3 regions of the Chromobacterium sp. CV08 genome follow, and region 3 is predicted to be linked to each of the others. Evidence: predicted binding sites of a transcription regulator. Region 3 holds the regulator's gene; each other region holds the start of a gene.

Region 1 (6,181 bases), 830 kb from region 3:
GTCGTTGGGGAGGAGATTGCCGGCAGATGGCGCTCGGGCAAAAAGGAGACGTCGCGGCGCGGGAAGCGCTGCTCTCGCGGAATGTGGCTAGACTGATCGACATGGCTTGCAAATCCCCCTGTGCAATTGGCAATGCAGGTTCTGGATCGTTCGGCTGTCTTCCGACGGCTTGTCGGGACGAGCTTGTTTTATTTGCAGCGTAAACCGTATGTCAGACAGATGCTTTTTCAGGGATAGATGCGGAGTTTCTCTTTCCCTGATTCATTATTGTTTTGTTCGTTTTGGGATGCGGCCGTTTTTACCGGCTCCAATCGGATTTATAGCACTCTCCGCATGATTTGACTGGCAAATCCTCGGGTGCGGAACGTCGCCGGCACATCTTGTTGTCATTTCGTCTGCCGGAGCCGGCGATTGTCGCTTATTTTCTCCGGGCCGGGGGGATGTTCTCCCCTGGCCAAACGTCCGGGGGGCCGGACTTGCATCGACATCGAAATACCGCTCTGGCCGTGCGACGCCCTCGCCGGGGGCCCCGGCATGGGGGAAGCGCCGCAGCTTGTCATGGCGGCGCCGGACAAGGCCGGTGTATCGGGGAACAGGGTAAATCGACTATGAAATCGAATGCAAGAGGCGGCCGGCGCGCGCTTGTTTTGGCTGAGTGGCCTTACCGGCTTATAATGCGGCGGCGCATGCGGGAGATTGGGCATGCGCGGTATCGGGTTGAATGTTTGTAGCATGGGTTTGCTGCGGTAATGGGCTTGCGCGTTGGCAGCATGGCCGCTGGGCGGGAGCTTTTTGTTTGCAACATGGTCATATCGGTTTCTTGGACGCAGGTATGGATCCCGGTGGAGGTATGGGCGGTCTTGGTGTGGCTGGGGGCGACCCACCGCGCCGCCGGCACCGGACTTTCTCAATCTGAACTGTCGGCGAAAACTTATGCTACAAATTCTGATAATTTCGACTTTTCTATCGTTATTCGTTGCGATGTTCCTGATCCACTTCAGCCATCTGCACGAACGTTTCACTTCCGACCATGATCTCGGCGGGGTTCAGAAATTCCACGCGCTGCCTGTGCCTAGGGTCGGCGGCGTGCCGCTGGCGGCGGGCTTGCTGGGCGGTTGCTGCGTGCTGGCCTGGCTGCTGCGCGATCTGGACATCCTGCTGTTGCTGGCCGTCGCGCTGCCGGCCTTCTGCGCCGGCCTGCTGGAGGACATGACCAAGAAGATCGGTCCGTTGCCGCGGTTGCTGGCCACCTTCGTCTCGGCGGGTCTGGCCTATTTCGCCTTGGGCGCCGGGCTGACGCGGCTCGACATTCCGTTCCTGGACCCGTTGCTGAGCCATTTCGCCGTGCTGTCCTTTCTGCTGACGGTGGTGGCGGTCGGCGGCGTCGCGCACGCGGTCAACATCATCGACGGCTATAACGGCCTGTCCGGCGTGGTGGCCATTTTCATCTTCCTGGCGATGGCCTATGTCGCGTTCAAGGTACAGGACCCGCTGTTGTTGGGCGTCTGTTTCGCGATGATAGGCGCGATAGCCGGTTTTCTGTTCTGGAATTTCCCGCGGGGCCTGATCTTCGCCGGCGACGGCGGCGCCTATCTGGTGGGCTTCATGATCGCCGAGGTGGCGGTGTTGCTGGTGGCGCGCCATCCGCAGGTGTCGCCGTGGTTCCCGATGCTGTGCGTGATCTACCCGGTGTTCGAGACGCTGTATTCGATCTACCGCAAGAAGTTTCTGCGCGGCATGTCGCCCGGCATGCCGGACGGCCTGCACCTGCACATGCTGGTGTACAAGCGGCTGGTGCGCTGGATGGTCGGCTCCAAGGACGCGATGCACCTGACCTTGCGCAACAGCCTGACCTCGCCCTATCTGTGGGCGTTGTCCAGCATCTCGGTGGTGCCGGCGATGCTGTTCTGGCAGAGCACCCCGGTGCTGGCCGCCTTCTGCCTGCTGTTCGTGATGGCTTATATGGCGGTTTACCGGATGATCATCCGTTTCCGCACGCCGCGCTGGCTGGTGCTGCGGCGTTCCTCGACGGCCCGCTGAGGCCGCCGTTTCCGGAGGGGCGGCCGCCCCTCTTGAAAACCCCCCGTGTCGTCCCTATTATTAGCACTCGCGATGGTCGAGTGCTAATCCGCTTGGCCGCTACCCAGATAGATTTTGGTTTTCAACTCTCAAACAGCCACTGCATTAGGAGAGATCAATGGCAATCCGTCCCCTGCACGACCGTGTTGTTATCAAGCGCCTCGAGGCTGAAGAAAAGACCGCTTCCGGTATCGTTCTGCCGGGCGCCGCGGCCGAGAAGCCGGACATGGGCGAGGTCCTGGCCGTTGGTAACGGCAAGATCCTGGAAAACGGCGAGCGCCGTCCGCTGGAACTGAAAGCCGGCGACAAAGTGATTTTTGGCAAGTACTCCGGCCAGACCGTCAAGGTCGACGGCAATGAAGTCCTCGTGATGCGCGAGGAAGACGTCATGGGCATCGTTGAGTAATCCGACCCCTGAACCGATCACTTAAAGACAGAATTCTGGAGAGTTAAGCATGGCAGCTAAAGACGTTAAGTTCGGTGAATCCGCCCGTACCAAGATGGTGGCCGGCGTCAACATCCTGGCCGACGCGGTCAAGGTGACCCTGGGCCCGAAAGGCCGCAACGTGGTGCTGGACCGCTCCTTCGGCGCGCCGACCATCACCAAGGACGGCGTGTCCGTCGCCAAGGAAGTCGAACTGAAGGACAAGTTCGAGAACATGGGCGCGCAAATGGTGAAGGAAGTGGCTTCCAAGACTTCCGACGTGGCCGGCGACGGCACCACCACCGCCACCGTTCTGGCCCAGGCCATCGTGCAGGAAGGCATGAAGTTCGTCGCCGCCGGCATGAACCCGATGGACCTGAAGCGCGGCATCGACAAGGCCGTGGTGTCGCTGGTCGGCGAGATCGCCAAGATCGCCAAGCCGTGCGCGACCTCCAAGGAAATCGCCCAGGTCGGCTCCATCTCCGCCAACTCCGATAGCGATATCGGCGAAATCATCGCCAACGCGATGGAAAAAGTGGGCAAGGAAGGCGTGATCACCGTTGAAGACGGCAAGAGCCTGAACAACGAGCTGGACGTCGTGGAAGGCATGCAGTTCGACCGCGGCTACCTGTCCCCGTACTTCATCAACAACCAGGACAAGCAGATCGCCGCTCTGGACAATCCGTTCATCCTGCTGTTCGACAAGAAGATCTCCAACATCCGCGATCTGCTGCCGGTGCTGGAGCAGGTGGCCAAGTCCGGCCGTCCGCTGCTGATCATCGCCGAAGACGTCGAAGGCGAAGCGCTGGCTACGCTGGTGGTGAACACCATCCGCGGCATCCTGAAGGTTGTCGCCGTCAAGGCTCCGGGCTTCGGCGACCGCCGCAAGGCCATGCTGAACGACATCGCCGTGCTGACCGGCGGCGAAGTGATCGCCGAAGAAGTCGGCCTGACGCTGGAAAAGGCTACGCTGGACCAGCTGGGCCAAGCCAAGCGTGTTGAAGTGGGCAAGGAAAACACCACCATCATCGACGGCGCCGGTCAAGCCGCCACCATCCAGGCACGCGTCGGCGAGATCCGCAAGCAGATCGAAGAAGCCACTTCCGACTACGACCGCGAGAAGCTGCAAGAGCGCGTGGCCAAGCTGGCCGGCGGCGTTGCCGTGATCAAGGTCGGCGCCGCCACCGAAGTGGAAATGAAAGAGAAGAAGGCCCGCGTCGAAGACGCGCTGCATGCGACCCGCGCCGCGGTTGAAGAAGGCGTGGTGCCTGGCGGTGGCGTAGCCCTGCTGCGCGCCCGCGCCACGCTGGAAAGCCTGAAGACCGACAACGTCGACCAGGAAGCCGGCGTCAAGATCGTGCTGCGCGCGATCGAGGCTCCGCTGCGCCAGATCGTCAAGAACGCCGGCGACGAGCCGTCGGTTGTCGTGAACAAGGTGCTGGAAGGCAAGGGCAACTTCGGCTACAACGCCGCCAGCGGCGAATACGGCGACATGCTGGAAATGGGCGTGCTGGATCCGGCCAAGGTGACCCGCTCCGCGCTGCAACACGCCGCTTCCGTGGCCGGCCTGATGCTGACCACCGACTGCATGATCGCCGAGCTGCCGGAAGACAAGCCGGCCGCAGGCATGCCGGACATGGGCGGCATGGGCGGCATGGGCGGCATGATGTAAATCGAGCCGTACAGGCGGGCATGTTCGCATGCCCGTCGACGCAAACAGCCCCGCGGCGCAAGCCTGCGGGGCTGTTTGTTTGCGGCGCGGCGTTTCAGCGCGGCAGCGAGGCGAACGGCGCGCCGGCCTGGTCCTTGGCCGACAGCGTCGGCGCGCCGCTCAGCGGCCAGGCGATCGCCAGCTCGGCATCGTCCCAGGCTATGCTGCGTTCCAGCTCCGGATGCCAGTAGTCCGTCGTCTTGTACAGGAATTCCACGTCGTCGCTCAGCGTCAGGAAGCCGTGGGCGAAACCCGCGGGAATCCACAGCTGGCGCTTGTTGGCCGCGCTCAATTCCACGCCCACCCACTTGCCGAAGGTCTCGGAGCCGGGCCGGATGTCGACGGCGACGTCGAATACCGCGCCGGCGACGACGCGCACCAGCTTGCCCTGCGGATGCGGATCCAGCTGATAGTGCAGGCCGCGCAGCACGCCGTTGCCGGAGCGACTGTGATTGTCCTGCACGAAGGCGACGGTCTCGCCGATCGCCTGCTCGAACTGCCGATGATTGAAACTTTCGAAGAAAAAGCCGCGCTCATCGCCGAATACCTTGGGTTCGATGATCTTGACTGCGGGGATGTCGGTATCGATTACGTTCATGTGTTCCGTCCGGAGTTCTCAGTTCGCCAGCATGGCCATCAGATAGCGGCCGTAACCGGTCTTCTGCAGCGGCTGGGCCAGGCGAGCGACCTGCTCGGCGCCTATCCAGCCCTGGCGGAAGGCGATCTCTTCCGGGCAGGCGACTTTCTGCCCCTGGCGATTTTCTATCGTGGCGATGAACTGGCCGGCCTCCAGCAGCGACTCGTGGGTGCCGGTGTCCAGCCAGGCGTAGCCGCGGCCCATGGTCTGCACCGTCAGCCGCCCCTGCTGCAGATAGCGGTTGTTGACGTCGGTGATCTCCAGCTCGCCGCGCGGGGACGGACGGATGCTCTTGGCGATTTCGACGACTTGATTGTCGTAGAAGTACAGGCCGGTCACCGCATAACTGGATTTCGGCCGAGCCGGTTTTTCCTCGATGGACAGCGCCTTGCCCCGCTGGTCGAACTCGACGACGCCGTAGCGCTCCGGATCGCTGACGCGGTAGGCGAACACCGTCGCGCCGTCGTCCTGGGCGTTGGCGGTCTGCAGCAGCGTCGAGAACTCATGGCCGTAGAAGATGTTGTCGCCGAGCACCAGCGCCGACGGGCTGCCGTCGAGGAAGGACTCGCCTATCAGGAAGGCCTGGGCCAGTCCGTCCGGGCTCGCCTGCACCGCGTATTGCAGATTGATCCCCCACTGGCTGCCGTCGCCGAGCAGTTGCTGGAAGCGGGGCGTGTCCTGCGGAGTGGAGATGATCAGGATGTCCTGCAGGCCCGCCAGCATCAGCGTGCTCAGCGGATAGTAGATCATCGGCTTGTCGTAGATCGGCAGCAGCTGCTTGCTGACCGCGATGGTGGCCGGATAGAGCCGGGTTCCGGAACCGCCCGCGAGAATGATGCCTTTGCGTCTCATGATGGTTTTCCTTTTATCGGCGCGTGGCGTGGTTGTTTTCGGCCGGCAGCAGCTGGGCCAGGACCTGGTCGACGCCGGCCTGCCAGGCGGGCTGCTCGATGCCAAAGGTTTGTCGCAGCTTGTCGCAGCACAGCCGGGAATTGGCCGGGCGCTTGGCCGGCAGCGGATATTCGCTGCTCGGGATGCCTTCGATGCGCTCCGGGTCCAGCGCCAGCGGTAGTCCCAGGGCTGCCGCGCGCTTCAGCAGATAGGCGGCGTAGCCATGCCAGCTGGTTTCGCCGCCGGGGGCGAGGTGGTAGGTGCCGTAGGCGAAGCCGGCCGGCGAGGCCAGGTATCGCCGTATCAGCTCCGCGGTCACGTCGGCGATCCAGGCGGCCGAGGCCGGCGCGCCTATCTGGTCGTCGACCACCTTGAGCGCTGTCCTTTCCTGTCCCAGTTTCAGCATGGTTTTCAGGAAATTGCCGCCATGGGCGCCGAA
Region 2 (6,181 bases), 1.0 Mb from region 3:
AGGCGTCTGGGCCGCGGCTGGCTGACGGCGCTGACGCTGTGGATGGCGCTGATGCTGGCCTGGGCCGGTTCGCGCACCACGCTGCTCTACCTGCTGGCGATGGCGGCGCTGGCCGCGCTGTGGTGGTGGCGCAACCGCAATGAGACCTCGCGCCGGCTGCTGGCGGCGATGTCGGCGGTCTGCGCGGTCATTCTGGCCGCCCAGTTCGCGCTGCCGCTGGTCAATCACCTGGTGTCGCTGCTGACCCATGCCGACGTCGAGAACGCTTCCGGCGTCGCGCGGCTGGCCGCCAACGGCGACGATATGGGCGCGCGCCGCTTCACCGAGATGCACAAGGCCTGGATGACCTTCCGGGCGCATCCGCTGTGGGGCGTGGGCTGGTCGCAATACGCCGCCGAGAGCGTCAGGCTGCAGCAGCTGCCGCAATTCGCCGCCGCCGGCTACAACAGCGGCCTGTTCACCAATGCCCACAATCTGGTGCTGCAGCTGCTGGCCGAAATGGGCGGTGTCGCCACCGCGCTGGTCTTGGGCGGCTTCGTCTGGGTGGCGCTGCCGTTCTTCCGTCGTCGCGCCGAGCCGGAAGGCGTGCTGGCGCTGGGCTGCCTGGCGGTGACGCTGACCCACAGCATGCTGGAATACCCGCTGTGGTACTACTATTTCCTCGCGATGCTGGTGCTGTTCGCCGCGATGGCGCCGCGCGACGAGAAGATCGTGGCCTGGCCGCTGCGCCTGCCGCTGCTGGCGGCGCTGGTGTGGGTCGGCTGGCTGTCGATCAGCACCACGCCGATGTTCTGGGAGCTGGTCAATCTGTACACGCCGACCGGCAACGCGCAGAAGGACGCCAAGCGCGCCGAGCGCCTGATCGCGATCGTCGACACCAAGCCGCTGTTCGCCTATCACGCGCTGTACACGCTGGACGACTATCTGCCGATCAACCGCGACAATCTGCGGCAGAAGCTGGCGCTGGAGGACAGGCTGACCGCCTTCCGCCCGTACCCGGACGTGATGCTGAAGCGCGCGCAGATGGAAATCCTGGCCGGCCAGCAACAGCAGGCCGAGCAGACGCTGCGCACCACGCTGGCCTCGTTCCCGACCTATGCCGGCCAGTTCCTGGAGACGCTGGGCGACCAGGACCCGGCCTGGGAGCCGCTGCGCAGGATCAGCCGGGAGGTCTACGACAAGCTGCCGGCCAAGTTCCGTACCTTGCAGGAATAAGCCCGTTCCCGCCCGGGGGCGGGAACGGAATGAAAAAAGCCGCTCGAATCATCGAGCGGCTTTTTCTTGCGGCGGGCGGGATCAGTTGTCCAGCACCACGCCCTCGCTGAGCGCGGCCTTCATCTTGGACAGCGCCTTGGCCTCGATCTGGCGGATGCGCTCGGCCGACACGCCGAATTCGGCGGCCAGCTCGTGCAGCGTCGCGCCGCTGTCGTCGGCCAGCCAGCGGGCCTCGACGATGCGGCGGCTGCGGTCGTCCAGCGCCGACAACGCGTATTCCAGGCCTTCCGACTGCAGGCGGTCGAAGGCGCGGCGTTCCAGCGCGCGCGTCGGCTCGCTGTGGCTGTCGGCCAGCCAGTCTATCGGCGCGTAGCTGTCCTCGTCGTCGCTGTCTGCGAGCAGGGACAGGTCCTGGCCGTTCATGCGGATCTCCATCTCGCGGACTTCCTCGGGCTTGACGCCCAGGTCTTCGGCGATGGATTTGGCCTCCTGCTCGGACAGCGCGGAAAAACCGCTCTTCATGCTGCGCAGATTGAAGAACAGTTTTCGTTGCGGCTTGGTGGTGGCGATGCGCACCAGTCGCCAGTTGCGCAGGATGAATTCGTGGATCTCGGCCTTGATCCAGTGGATGGCGAACGAAAACAGACGCACGCCGCGGCCCGGCTCGAAGCGTTTGACCGCCTTCATCAGACCGATATTGCCTTCCTGGATCAGATCCGCCTGCTGCAGGCCGTAACCGGCGTAGCCGCGAGAGACCGACACCACCACGCGCAGATGCGACAGCACCATCTGCCGGGCCGCTTCCAGATCGTTTTCCTGCTGGAAACGGGTCGCGAGTTCGGTTTCCTGTTCCGGCGACAGCATCGGGACGCTGTTGACCGCCTGGATGTACTGCTCCAGGCTGCCGCTAGTGGACGGGACCGGAAGAGCAAATGTTGTGTTCATTGCGATGGCTACCTCCTTGGGTAGTGCTATGTTAGCACTCGAGTATGGAGAGTGCTAGCAAGGAAAGGTTCCCCGGTCAATGATATTTCACAATCGACGCGATAGCGGAAACCTTTCATGCGGCATATTCATTGCGGCTCAGCCTTGCGCAGATGATGGTCGGCCGCCAGGCGCGCGCCCAGTATCGCCAGAACCGCGGCGATGGCGATCAGCGCGGCCAGCTCCTGCGGATCGAGCACGCGCAGCTCCACCCGCTCGCCGTACAGCATCGCGAATTCGCGTATCGCCGGATTGGCCGAAGCGGCCAGCCAGCAGGACAGGCCCCAGGCCAGCAGCGCGGCGAACACGCCCTGCCACATCGCGTGGTACAGGAAGGGGCGGCGGATGAAGCTGTCGGTGGCGCCTATCAGCTTGGACACGGCGATCTCGTCCTGGCGGGCCAGGATCTGCATCCGGATCGCGTTGTGGGTGACCAGCACCAGCGCCAGGCCCAGCGCGGCGGCCAGGAACCAGGTCAGCTTCCTGCCCATCTCCACCATGCCGTACAGGCGTTTCGCCCAATGGGCGTCGAACTGCGCCGTCTCCACCATGGGCAGGCCGGACAGTTCTTTCTGCAGCATCTCCAGCTCGCGAGGCTCCAGCGATTTCGGCGTCACCACGAAGGCGTCCGGCAGCGGATTGCCGTCGAGGCCGTCGGACAGGCCGGACAAGCCGTTGCGCTTTTCCAGATCCTGCAGCGCCTGGCCCTTGCTGACGAAGGTGAAGCTCTTCAGCTTGGGATGATGGGACAGCGTGCTGTTGACGGCGGCGATGTCCGCCTGCTCGGCGGTCAGCTCCATGAACAGCGTGATCTGGGGCGTCGCGGTCAGGCGGCCCACCCAGTCCTGCACGCTGCTGACCGTCAGGTACAGCGACAGCGGCAGGGCCAGCGCCAGCGCCAGCATCAGCAAGGTCAGCAGGCTGCCGAACGGTTGGCGCAGAATCTTGATCAGCGCCTGCTTGGCGCTTTGCCAGTTCAGATAGAGAAAGTGTTTCATGCGGCGAACTGTCCTTCCCTCAGGCGGATGATGCGGCGACCGTAATCTTCCATCAGCGTTTCGTCGTGCGCGGAAATCAGCACGGTGACGCCGACCTGATGGAAGGACTTGAACAATTCCATGATGTCCAGCGCGTAGGCGCGGTCCAGATTGGCCGACGGCTCGTCGGCCAGCAGGATGCTGGGGCGGTGCACGACGGCGCGGGCGATGCACAGCCGCTGCTGCTCGCCGCCGGACAGACGTATCGGCATGCTCTTTTCCTTGCCGAGCAGGCCCACCTTGTCCAGCGCGGCGCGGACCCGCTTGGCGGCGTCGCGGCGGTCGAAGCCTATGATGTCCAGCGGCAGCATCACATTGTCGAACACGCTGCGGTCGAACAGGATCTTGTGGTCCTGGAACACCATGCCCAGATGCTGGCGCACGTAGGGCACCTGGCTGGCGCGCAGCTTCGACAGGTTCTGGCCGTTGACCAGCACGCTGCCGCTGGTGGCGCGCTCGATGCCGGCAATCAGTTTCAGCAGCGTCGACTTGCCGGCGCCGGAGTGGCCGGCGAGAAAGACCATCTCGCCGGTTTCTATCGTGAAGGACAGGTTCTTCAGGGCTTCGTTGCCGCCGGGATAGCGCTTGGTGACCTGGTCGAACTGTATCATGTGGTGATTTCCCGCTGTTTGGGCTGAGAAGGACGGCCGCGTCCGGCGGCCGCCGACGGCGATTATTCGAACAGCGCGTCGATGTAGTCGCGGCTGTCGAACGGTCTCAGGTCGTCTATGCTTTCGCCCACGCCGATGAAGCGCAGCGGGATGGGCCGTTGCTTGGCGATGGCGGCGATGACGCCGCCCTTGGCGGTGCCGTCCAGCTTGGTCAGGATCAGGCCGGTCAGTCCCAGCGCGTCGTCGAAGGCCTTGACCTGGCTGACCGTGTTCTGGCCGATATTGGCGTCCAGCACCAGCACCACCTCGTGCGGCGCGTCCGGCAGCGCCTTCTGGATCACCCGCTTCACCTTCTTGATTTCCTCCATCAGGTGCAACTGGGTCGGCAGCCGGCCGGCGGTGTCGGCCAGCACGATGTCGATGCCGCGGGCGACGGCGGCCTGGATCGCGTCATAGCAGACGGCTGCGGAATCGCCGCCCTGCTGGGCGATCACGGTGACGTTGTTGCGCTCGCCCCAGGCGATCAGCTGCTCGCGCGCGGCGGCGCGGAAGGTGTCGCCGGCGGCCAGCAGCACGCTCTTGCCCTGGCTCTGGTAGTACTTGGCCAGCTTGCCGATCGACGTGGTCTTGCCGGCGCCGTTGACGCCGGTCATCATGATCACGAACGGCTTTCTGCCTTCGACGTTCAACGGCACTTCGAGCGGGCCGATCAGCTGCTGCAGCGAATCCTTCAGCGCGCCCTTCAGCTCGGACGAATCCTTCAGGCCCTTCAGCGACACGCGCTCGCGCACATCCTTCAGCAGGTGGGAGGTGGCGTCGATGCCGATGTCGGCGGTCAGCAGCACCGTCTCCAGTTCCTCGTACAGGTCCTCGTCTATCTTGCCGCCGCCGAACAGGCCGGCCAGTTGCTTGCCCAGCTTGTCGCGGGTCTTGGCCAGGCCGGCCTTCAGCCTGTCGGTCCAGCTCATTTTCTTCAGCGACGTGGGCTCGGCCGGGGCCGGGGCGGATTCCGCCGGCGCGGCGGCGGGCGCTTCGTACGGGGCGGGCGCGTCGGCGGGCGCCGCCGCGGCGTCCTCGCGGCCCGGCAGAGCGGGCGCCTGGGCGGCCTCGGGCGTCTCGTGGCGGGTCTCCGGCGCGGCCGGCGCCGGGGTTTCGATCTGCGGCGTCGCCGCCGGCGGGGTCTTTTTCTTGAAGAAGCTAAACATGCGTCAATGGGCCAGAAAAGCGGTAAATGGCTAAATTGTATCCTCAAACGCCGCCAAGTAGAGAATCGGCTGGCGTTCCGGCCATGGGACTGCGCGGCGGGAGTGGAAACATATATAAGGAATAGATGCGGAATTTCATCCCGCATGCGACAGATTCTCCGTCCGGCGCGCGCGATTGAGGCGTTAAAGTCCTGATCAGGTTAAACTCTTGCGCTTGTTTGAAGAGACGAGAGTCATGAGTCAGTCACGTAACAAGGTCAGAATCATCGGCGGCGACTATCGGCGCCGCCTGCTGCCGTTCCCCGACGCCGACGGCCTGCGTCCGACGCCGGACCGCGTCCGCGAGACGCTGTTCAACTGGCTGGGCCAGGATCTGTACGGCAAGAACTGTCTGGACCTGTTCGCCGGCAGCGGCGCGCTGGGCTTCGAGGCGGCGTCGCGTTCGGCGCGCCGGGTGGTGATGGTGGAAAAATCGCGCAAGGCCTACGAGTCTTTGCAGGCGAACCGCCAGCTGCTGCAGGCCGCTGCGCTGGAGGTCCAGGCCGGCGACGCGCTGCTGTATCTGAAGAACAGCCGCGAGCGCTTCGATGTGATCTTCGTCGATCCCCCCTACGATTCCGATCTGCTGGAGCAGGCGCTGCCATTGCTGGCGGAGCGGCTCAGCGACGACGGCGTCGCCTACGTGGAGGCGCGGCAGTGGCCCGAGGCGCTGCCTGACGGCCTGGTCGAGCATAGGCGCGACAAGGCCGGCATCGTGCAATACGGCCTGCTGCGGCGTCAGCCGGCATAGCGCCGGATTCGAGCGACACATATAGATATAAGCAATGCGAACTTGCGAGCCGGAATCGCGGGTGACAGAATTCATGTTGTGGAATACCTGAGGAATTTACTATGTCTTTGATGATTACCGACGAATGCATCAACTGCGACGTCTGTGAGCCGGAGTGCCCGAACAACGCGATCTCGCAGGGCGAAGAGATCTACCAGATCGACCCGAATCTATGCACCCAGTGCGTCGGTCACTACGACGAACCGCAGTGCCAGCAGGTCTGTCCGGTCGATTGCATCCCGCTGGACCCCTCCCATCAGGAGACCCAGGAGGAGCTGCACCAGAAGTATCTGAAGATTT
Region 3 (6,181 bases):
TGCATTTGCTGGGCCTGCTTCATCAGGCCGGCGATTCCTGCTTTACCGAACATCGCGGTCACTCCTGTACGGGTTGAATGGTCTCGATGAGCAGCGTGGCGCCGAATTCGCGCACCATCTGCTGCACCACCGGATCGTTTTGCATGCATTCTCGGGCGACGGCCAGCTGCTCCTGGCGCAGCCTGGCGTCGGTCATCGCCGGGGTTTCCATCCCCAGCTCCTCCACCGTCACCGTCAAATCCACCGGATGGCCGAAACGTTCGGCCAGCGCGGCTTTCAATTTTTCCTGGTAATCGCGTCCGCTCATATGGCGGAAGCTCTCAGGCACCGCCAGTTCCAGCCGCTGCTGGCTCCAGCGCTTCAGCACGGCATTGTGGGCCAGCATCCGCGCCGCGCCGAGCTTGGCGCCCAGGTCGGCCACCAGCCGCTGCCAGTCGCCGTCGAAGCTGTAGGCGACGGCCGCGGACGGCTCGTCCTCCAGCGGAGGCTGCTGCGCGTAGGCCGGCATCGCGTCGTCGTCGGACCACGGCGCGTCGACGGGCTCCTCGTCGTCGCGCTCGTCCTCCTCGTCCCGGGCCGCTGCTTCGGGCCGGGCCTGGACCGGCGCCGCTTGCGGCGCGGGCCGGGACTCGGGCCGCGGCGCCGGGACAGGCTCGGCGGCCGTCGCCCCGGGCGCGGGCTCGGGTTCCGGCTCGGCGGCCGGGACAGGTTCCGCCGCGCGGGGCTTGCCCTGCGGCTGCGCGCCCAGGCCGGCGGCCTGCAGCGCGCGCGCCGCCGGCGACATGCCCCGCTGCGCCGGCACCGAGGCGCTGGCGACCGACGCGACCGATGCCGACGCCGGACGCGGCTGGACCGGCGCGGAGGCGCGCGCAGGCGCGGCGCTCTCCGCCGGCGCCCTGGCCGGATGGAAGGCCAGCATCCGCAGCAGCGTCATATTGAAGCCGGCGTGCTCGTCCGGCGCCAGCGCCAGGTCCTTGCGGCCGTGGATGGCGATCTGGTAGTACAGCTGCACGTCCTGCGGCGCGATCGCGTCGGCCAGCGCGACTATCGTGTCGCGCTCCGGCTCGTCGTCGGCCAGCGCCGTCGGCACCGTCTGCGCCAGCGCCAGCTGCTGCAGCAGCACCGCCAGTTCGGACAAGGCCGAATCGAAGCTGACGCCGCGCTCGGCCAGGCTGTCGGCCTCGGCCATCAACGCCGCGCCGTCGGCGGCGGACAGCGCCTGCAGCAACGTGAACAGGTAGCGGCGGTCCACCGCGCCCAGCATCGCGCGCACGCCGTCTTCCCTGACCTCGCCGAGACCGTAGGCGATGGCCTGGTCCAGCAACGACTGCGCGTCGCGCATCGAGCCGGACGCGGCGCGGCCCAGCAGCGCCAGCGCCGGCGCCTCGTAATGGATGCCCTCGACGTCCAGCATGTGGGCCAGATGGGTCGACACCTGCTGCGGCGTCATATTGCGCAAGGAAAACTGCAGGCAGCGGGACAGCACCGTCACCGGCACCTTCTGCGGGTCGGTGGTGGCCAGGATGAACTTGACGTGGGCCGGCGGCTCCTCCAGCGTCTTCAGCATCGCGTTGAACGCGCTTTTCGACAGCATGTGCACTTCGTCGATGATATAGACCTTGAAACGGCCCATCGTCGGCGCGTACTGGGCGTTCTCCAGCACCTCGCGGATATTGTCGATGCCGGTGTTGGACGCGGCGTCTATCTCCAGCAGATCGACGAAGCGGCCGGTATCGATCTGGCGGCAGGCCTGGCACTCGCCGCAGGGCTCGGCCGTGGTGCCGGTCTCGCAGTTCAGGCTCTTGGCCAGGATGCGGGCGATGGTGGTCTTGCCGACGCCCCGGGTGCCGGTCAGCAGATAGGCGTGATGCAGCCGCGCCTCCTTGAGGGCGTTGCTGAGGGCGCGGACCACGTGTTCCTGGCCGACCAGGTCGGCGAAACGCTTCGGGCGCCACTTGCGGGCAAGGACTTGATAGCTCATGGGGGCGGATTTTAATGGCAATTGCCGCGCAAGGCGACAGGTTTCACCGGCGCGGCCGCGGGGCGGCGCCGGTGTCGGGTGCGGCCGCTGCCGCCTACAGACCGGCCGAGGCCGGCTCCGGCCGCTGCGCCAGCGCCGCGTAGTAGCGTTGGCGCACCTGGCCGGCGATTTCCTGCACCGCCTTGGCGTACAGCGTGCTGCGGTTGTAGCGGGTGATCGCGTAGAAGTTGTTCAGGCCCAGCCAGTACTCGGTGACGCCGGGCGAAGTCTCCAGCGAAAACAGCACCGCCGGCACGTCGTCGGCCAGCGGCGCCTGCGGCGCCACGCCCATCTTGCGCAAGTCGCCGACCGTGTAGTGCAGCTTGAATTTGTCGGCCAGCAGCTTGTCGACGTCGGCGCCCGGCGCGACGCTGGCCGGGGCGACGATGTCGTCGCCGTGCCGCCAGCCGTGCAGCTGGAAGTAGTTGGCGACGCTGCCTATCGCGTCGTGAGGATTGTTCCAGATGTCGCGGTGGCCGCTGCCGTCGAAGTCCACCGCCCATTTGCGGTAGCTGGACGGCATGAACTGCGGCAGGCCCATCGCGCCGGCGTAGGAGCCCTTCAGGGTCAGCGGGTCCTTGCCCTCCTCCTTGGCCAGAAGCAGGAACTGGGTCAGCTCGCCGCGGAAGTACTCGGCGCGGCGCGGGTAGTCGAAGCCTATCGTCGACAGCGAATCCACCAGGCGGAAGCTGCCGGTGTTGCGGCCGTAATGGGTCTCGACGCCGAGGATGGCGACGATCAGCTCCGGCGCCACGCCGTACTGGCGCTCGGCGCGCGCGAGCGCGTCGGCGTTGGCCTGCCAGAAGGCCACGCCGTCGACGATCAGCCTGTCGTTGACGGTGGACGCGCGGAACTGGTACCACGGCCGCGACGTAGACGGCTTGTCCAGGATGCGGATGATGTTGGGCTTCAATTCGACATTGGCGAACACCGCCTCCAGCTCGGGGCGGCTGAACCGGCCGCCGGCCACCTGCTCGTCGATGTAGCGCTGCACGTCGGGGCGGCCGAGAAAGGCCGCGTCGGCCAGCGCCGGCTGGGAGGAGAAGGCCAGGGCGGCCAGGACGGCCGCGCCGGCCAGTTTCGGAATACGGTTCATCATTGTGGTCGTTCTCTTGTCGGAATGTCTGGATGGAGCGGCCGCGGACTCAATCGCGGAAGGACAGCGCGTTGCCGACCAGCCTCGCGGTGATGTCGACGATGGGAATCACCCGCTCGTAGGCCATGCGGGTCGGGCCGACCACGCCCAGCGTGCCGACCACCTGGCCGTTGATGCAATAGGGGGCGGTCACCACCGAGCATTCGTCCAGCGTCATGACTCCAGACTCCTCGCCGATGAAAATGTTCACGCCCTGCGCCGCCCGCCCCTGGGCCAGCAGCTTCAACAACTCGGTCTTGCGTTCGAACACGCCGAACAGCTCCCTGAGCCGCGACAGGTCGTCGGACAGGTCGTGCACCTGGAACAGCCGCGAACCGCCGCTGACCACCACGTCCTCGCTGCGCTGCGCCAGCGTCTGCCGGCCAAGCTTGACCGCCGCCGCCATCAATTCGGAGATGTCGCCCTGCAACTGCCTGAGCTCGCCCTCCACGCGCGCCGCGACGGCGCTCAGCGCCTGGCCGCTGTAATGCTGGTTGATGAAATTGCCGGCCTCGACCAGCTCGGACGGCGTGTAGTCGCGCTCGGTCACCAGCAGGTGGTTCTGCACGTCGCCGTCCAGCGTCACCAGTATCATCAGCACCCGCCGTTCGGACAGGCGCAGGAATTCTATCTGGCGGAAGGCGACGTCGCTGCGCTGCGGCGTCAGCACCACGCCGGCGAAGCTGGTCAGCTCGGACAGCAGCGACGACGCCGCCTGCGCGATGCGCTGCGGGCTGTCCGGCTGCAGATTGGCCTCCAGTTCGTGGCGCGACAGCTCGTCCAGCGGCCGTATCGTCAGCAGCCTGTCGACGAAGAGCCGATAGCCGCGCGCGGTGGGAATCCGGCCGGCCGAGGTGTGCGGCGAGGCGATCAGCCCCATGTTTTCCAGGTCGGCCAGCACATTACGCACCGTGGCCGACGACAGCTCCACCCCCGGCAGCAGCGACAGGGTCTTCGAGGCGACCGGCTGACCGTCGGCGATATAGCGTTCGATCAGCGTCTTCAGCAGATGTTGGGCGCGTTCGTTCATCATGTCCCCATTGTACACATCCTTCACCGCTCCAAAAGGGGGCGTGGCGCGGCTTTACGACCATGGCACGAAAACGGCGGCCGCAAGCTGCTGTTCGACCTCTGGTTTTCTGCGATAATCGCCCCCATCATTGGTCCGAACACCCCATTGGAGACAGCATGGCTTCCGAAGACAAGAGCAAGGCGCTGGCCGCGGCCCTGGCCCAGATTGAAAAGCAGTTTGGCAAGGGCTCGATCATGCGGATGAGCGACAACCAGATCACCGAAAACCTGCAAGTGATCTCCACCGGTTCGCTGAGCCTGGACCTGGCGCTGGGTGTCGGCGGCCTGCCGCGCGGCCGCGTGGTCGAGATCTACGGTCCGGAATCGTCCGGCAAGACCACGCTGTGTCTGCAGGTGGTGGCCGAGGCGCAGAAGCTGGGCGGCACCTGCGCCTACATCGACGCCGAAAACGCGTTGGACCCGGTCTACGCGCAGAAGCTGGGCGTCAACGTCGAAGACCTGCTGATCTCGCAGCCGGACACCGGCGAGCAGGCGCTGGAAATCTGCGACATGCTGGTGCGCTCCAGCGGCGTCGACGTCATCGTCGTCGACTCGGTCGCCGCGCTGGTGCCGAAGGCTGAAATCGAGGGCGAGATGGGCGACAGCCACGTCGGCCTGCAGGCCCGCCTGATGAGCCAGGCGCTGCGCAAGCTGACCGGCAACATCAAGCGCACCAACACGCTGGTGATCTTCATCAACCAGATCCGGATGAAGATCGGCGTGATGTTCGGCAACCCGGAAACCACCACCGGCGGCAACGCGCTGAAGTTCTACGCCTCGGTGCGCCTGGACATCCGCCGCACCGGCGGCATCAAGAAGGGCGAGGAAGTCGTCGGCAACGACACCCGCGTCAAGGTCGTGAAGAACAAGGTCTCGCCGCCGTTCCGCCAGGCCGATTTCGAAATCCTGTACGGCGAGGGCATCTCCCGTCCGGGCGAAATCATCGAACTGGGCGTCAAGCACGGCTTCATCGACAAGTCCGGCGCCTGGTACGCGTACAACGGCCAGAAGATTGGCCAGGGCAAGGACAACACCCGCGAGTGGCTGAAGGCCAATCCGGCGATCGCCGAGGAGATCGAGCGCAAGATCCGCGAAGCGGTCGGCGTGAAGATCGAGATCAACGAAAGCCAGGGCGACGAAGAGTTCGCCGACGACGCCTTCGACGCCTGATGGCGGCGGAAGGCAAAAGCCTGAAGGCGCGGGCCGCCGAACTGCTGTCCCGCCGGGAATACACCCGGCGGGAACTGGTTCGGCGGCTCGCGCCTTTTGCCGACAGCGAAGAAGAACTGAACGCCGCGCTGGACGAGCTGGCCGCCGCCGACTGGCAATCCGACGAACGCTTCGCCCGCCAGTTCACGGCGAGCAAGGGCGCCAAGTTCGGCAGCCGGCGGCTCGCGCAGGAAATGCGCCAGCGCGGCGTCGCCGACGACTCGATACGCGAGGCGCTGTCCGGACAGGACGACCTGGCCAGCGCCCGCGAGCAATGGCGCAAGAAGTTCGGCCGGCTGCCGGCCGACGCGGCGGAAAAGGCCAAACAGTACCGTTTCCTGGCGCAGCGCGGCTTTCCGGCCGACGTGATACGCCGGGTGCTGGCAGGCGGCGCGGACGACGACTTCTACGAGGACTGAGCCATGGCAACGCGCAGCATCGCCACCGAGATCGACATCGCCGCCAGCCCGGAGCGGGTGTGGCAGGTGCTGAGCGACTGGCGGCGCTACCCGGAGTGGAACCCGTTCATCGTCGGGCTGCACGGCCGCCACGAGACAGGCGCCAGCCTGGTGGCCACCGTCCACCCGCCGGGCGGCCGCCATCTGACCTTCCGGCCGCGGCTCAGCGAATTCTCCGCCGGCAGCCTGATGGCCTGGCGCGGCAAATGGCTGCTTCCCGGCCTGCTCGACGGCGAGCACCGCTTCCGGCTGGAAGCGCTGGACGACGGCGGCACCCGCCTCCATCAC

Evidence for each region. Region 3 encodes HrcA, which represses chaperone genes, less so after heat shock. Its sites were predicted from a motif close to ATTAGCACTCGNNNNNNNCGAGTGCTAAT; they were not measured.
Region 1: a site for HrcA is predicted at 2,100-2,128, ahead of groES (co-chaperone GroES). Genes of this name have one in related genera too.
Region 2: a site for HrcA is predicted at 2,191-2,219, ahead of rpoH (RNA polymerase sigma factor RpoH). Genes of this name have one in related genera too.

The regions. Positions count from the first base shown of each region.
Region 1 is NZ_CP150453.1:4,463,574-4,469,754, reverse strand. It holds gene WNM05_RS20340 (MraY family glycosyltransferase) at 982-2,040, shown strand; gene groES (co-chaperone GroES) at 2,198-2,485, shown strand; gene groL (chaperonin GroEL) at 2,535-4,175, shown strand; gene rfbC (dTDP-4-dehydrorhamnose 3,5-epimerase) at 4,270-4,812, opposite strand; gene rfbA (glucose-1-phosphate thymidylyltransferase RfbA) at 4,831-5,703, opposite strand; gene rfbD (dTDP-4-dehydrorhamnose reductase) at 5,717-6,181, opposite strand, start outside.
Region 2 is NZ_CP150453.1:4,656,137-4,662,317, reverse strand. It holds gene WNM05_RS21315 (Wzy polymerase domain-containing protein) at 1-1,215, shown strand, start outside; gene rpoH (RNA polymerase sigma factor RpoH) at 1,297-2,160, opposite strand; gene ftsX (permease-like cell division protein FtsX) at 2,289-3,197, opposite strand; gene ftsE (cell division ATP-binding protein FtsE) at 3,194-3,847, opposite strand; gene ftsY (signal recognition particle-docking protein FtsY) at 3,910-5,052, opposite strand; gene rsmD (16S rRNA (guanine(966)-N(2))-methyltransferase RsmD) at 5,288-5,842, shown strand; gene WNM05_RS21285 (YfhL family 4Fe-4S dicluster ferredoxin) at 5,944-6,181, shown strand, end outside.
Region 3 is NZ_CP150453.1:3,630,488-3,636,668, forward strand. It holds gene WNM05_RS16640 (YbaB/EbfC family nucleoid-associated protein) at 1-53, opposite strand, end outside; gene dnaX (DNA polymerase III subunit gamma/tau) at 59-1,981, opposite strand; gene mltB (lytic murein transglycosylase B) at 2,076-3,119, opposite strand; gene hrcA (heat-inducible transcriptional repressor HrcA) at 3,166-4,185, opposite strand; gene recA (recombinase RecA) at 4,344-5,396, shown strand; gene recX (recombination regulator RecX) at 5,396-5,854, shown strand; gene WNM05_RS16670 (SRPBCC family protein) at 5,858-6,181, shown strand, end outside.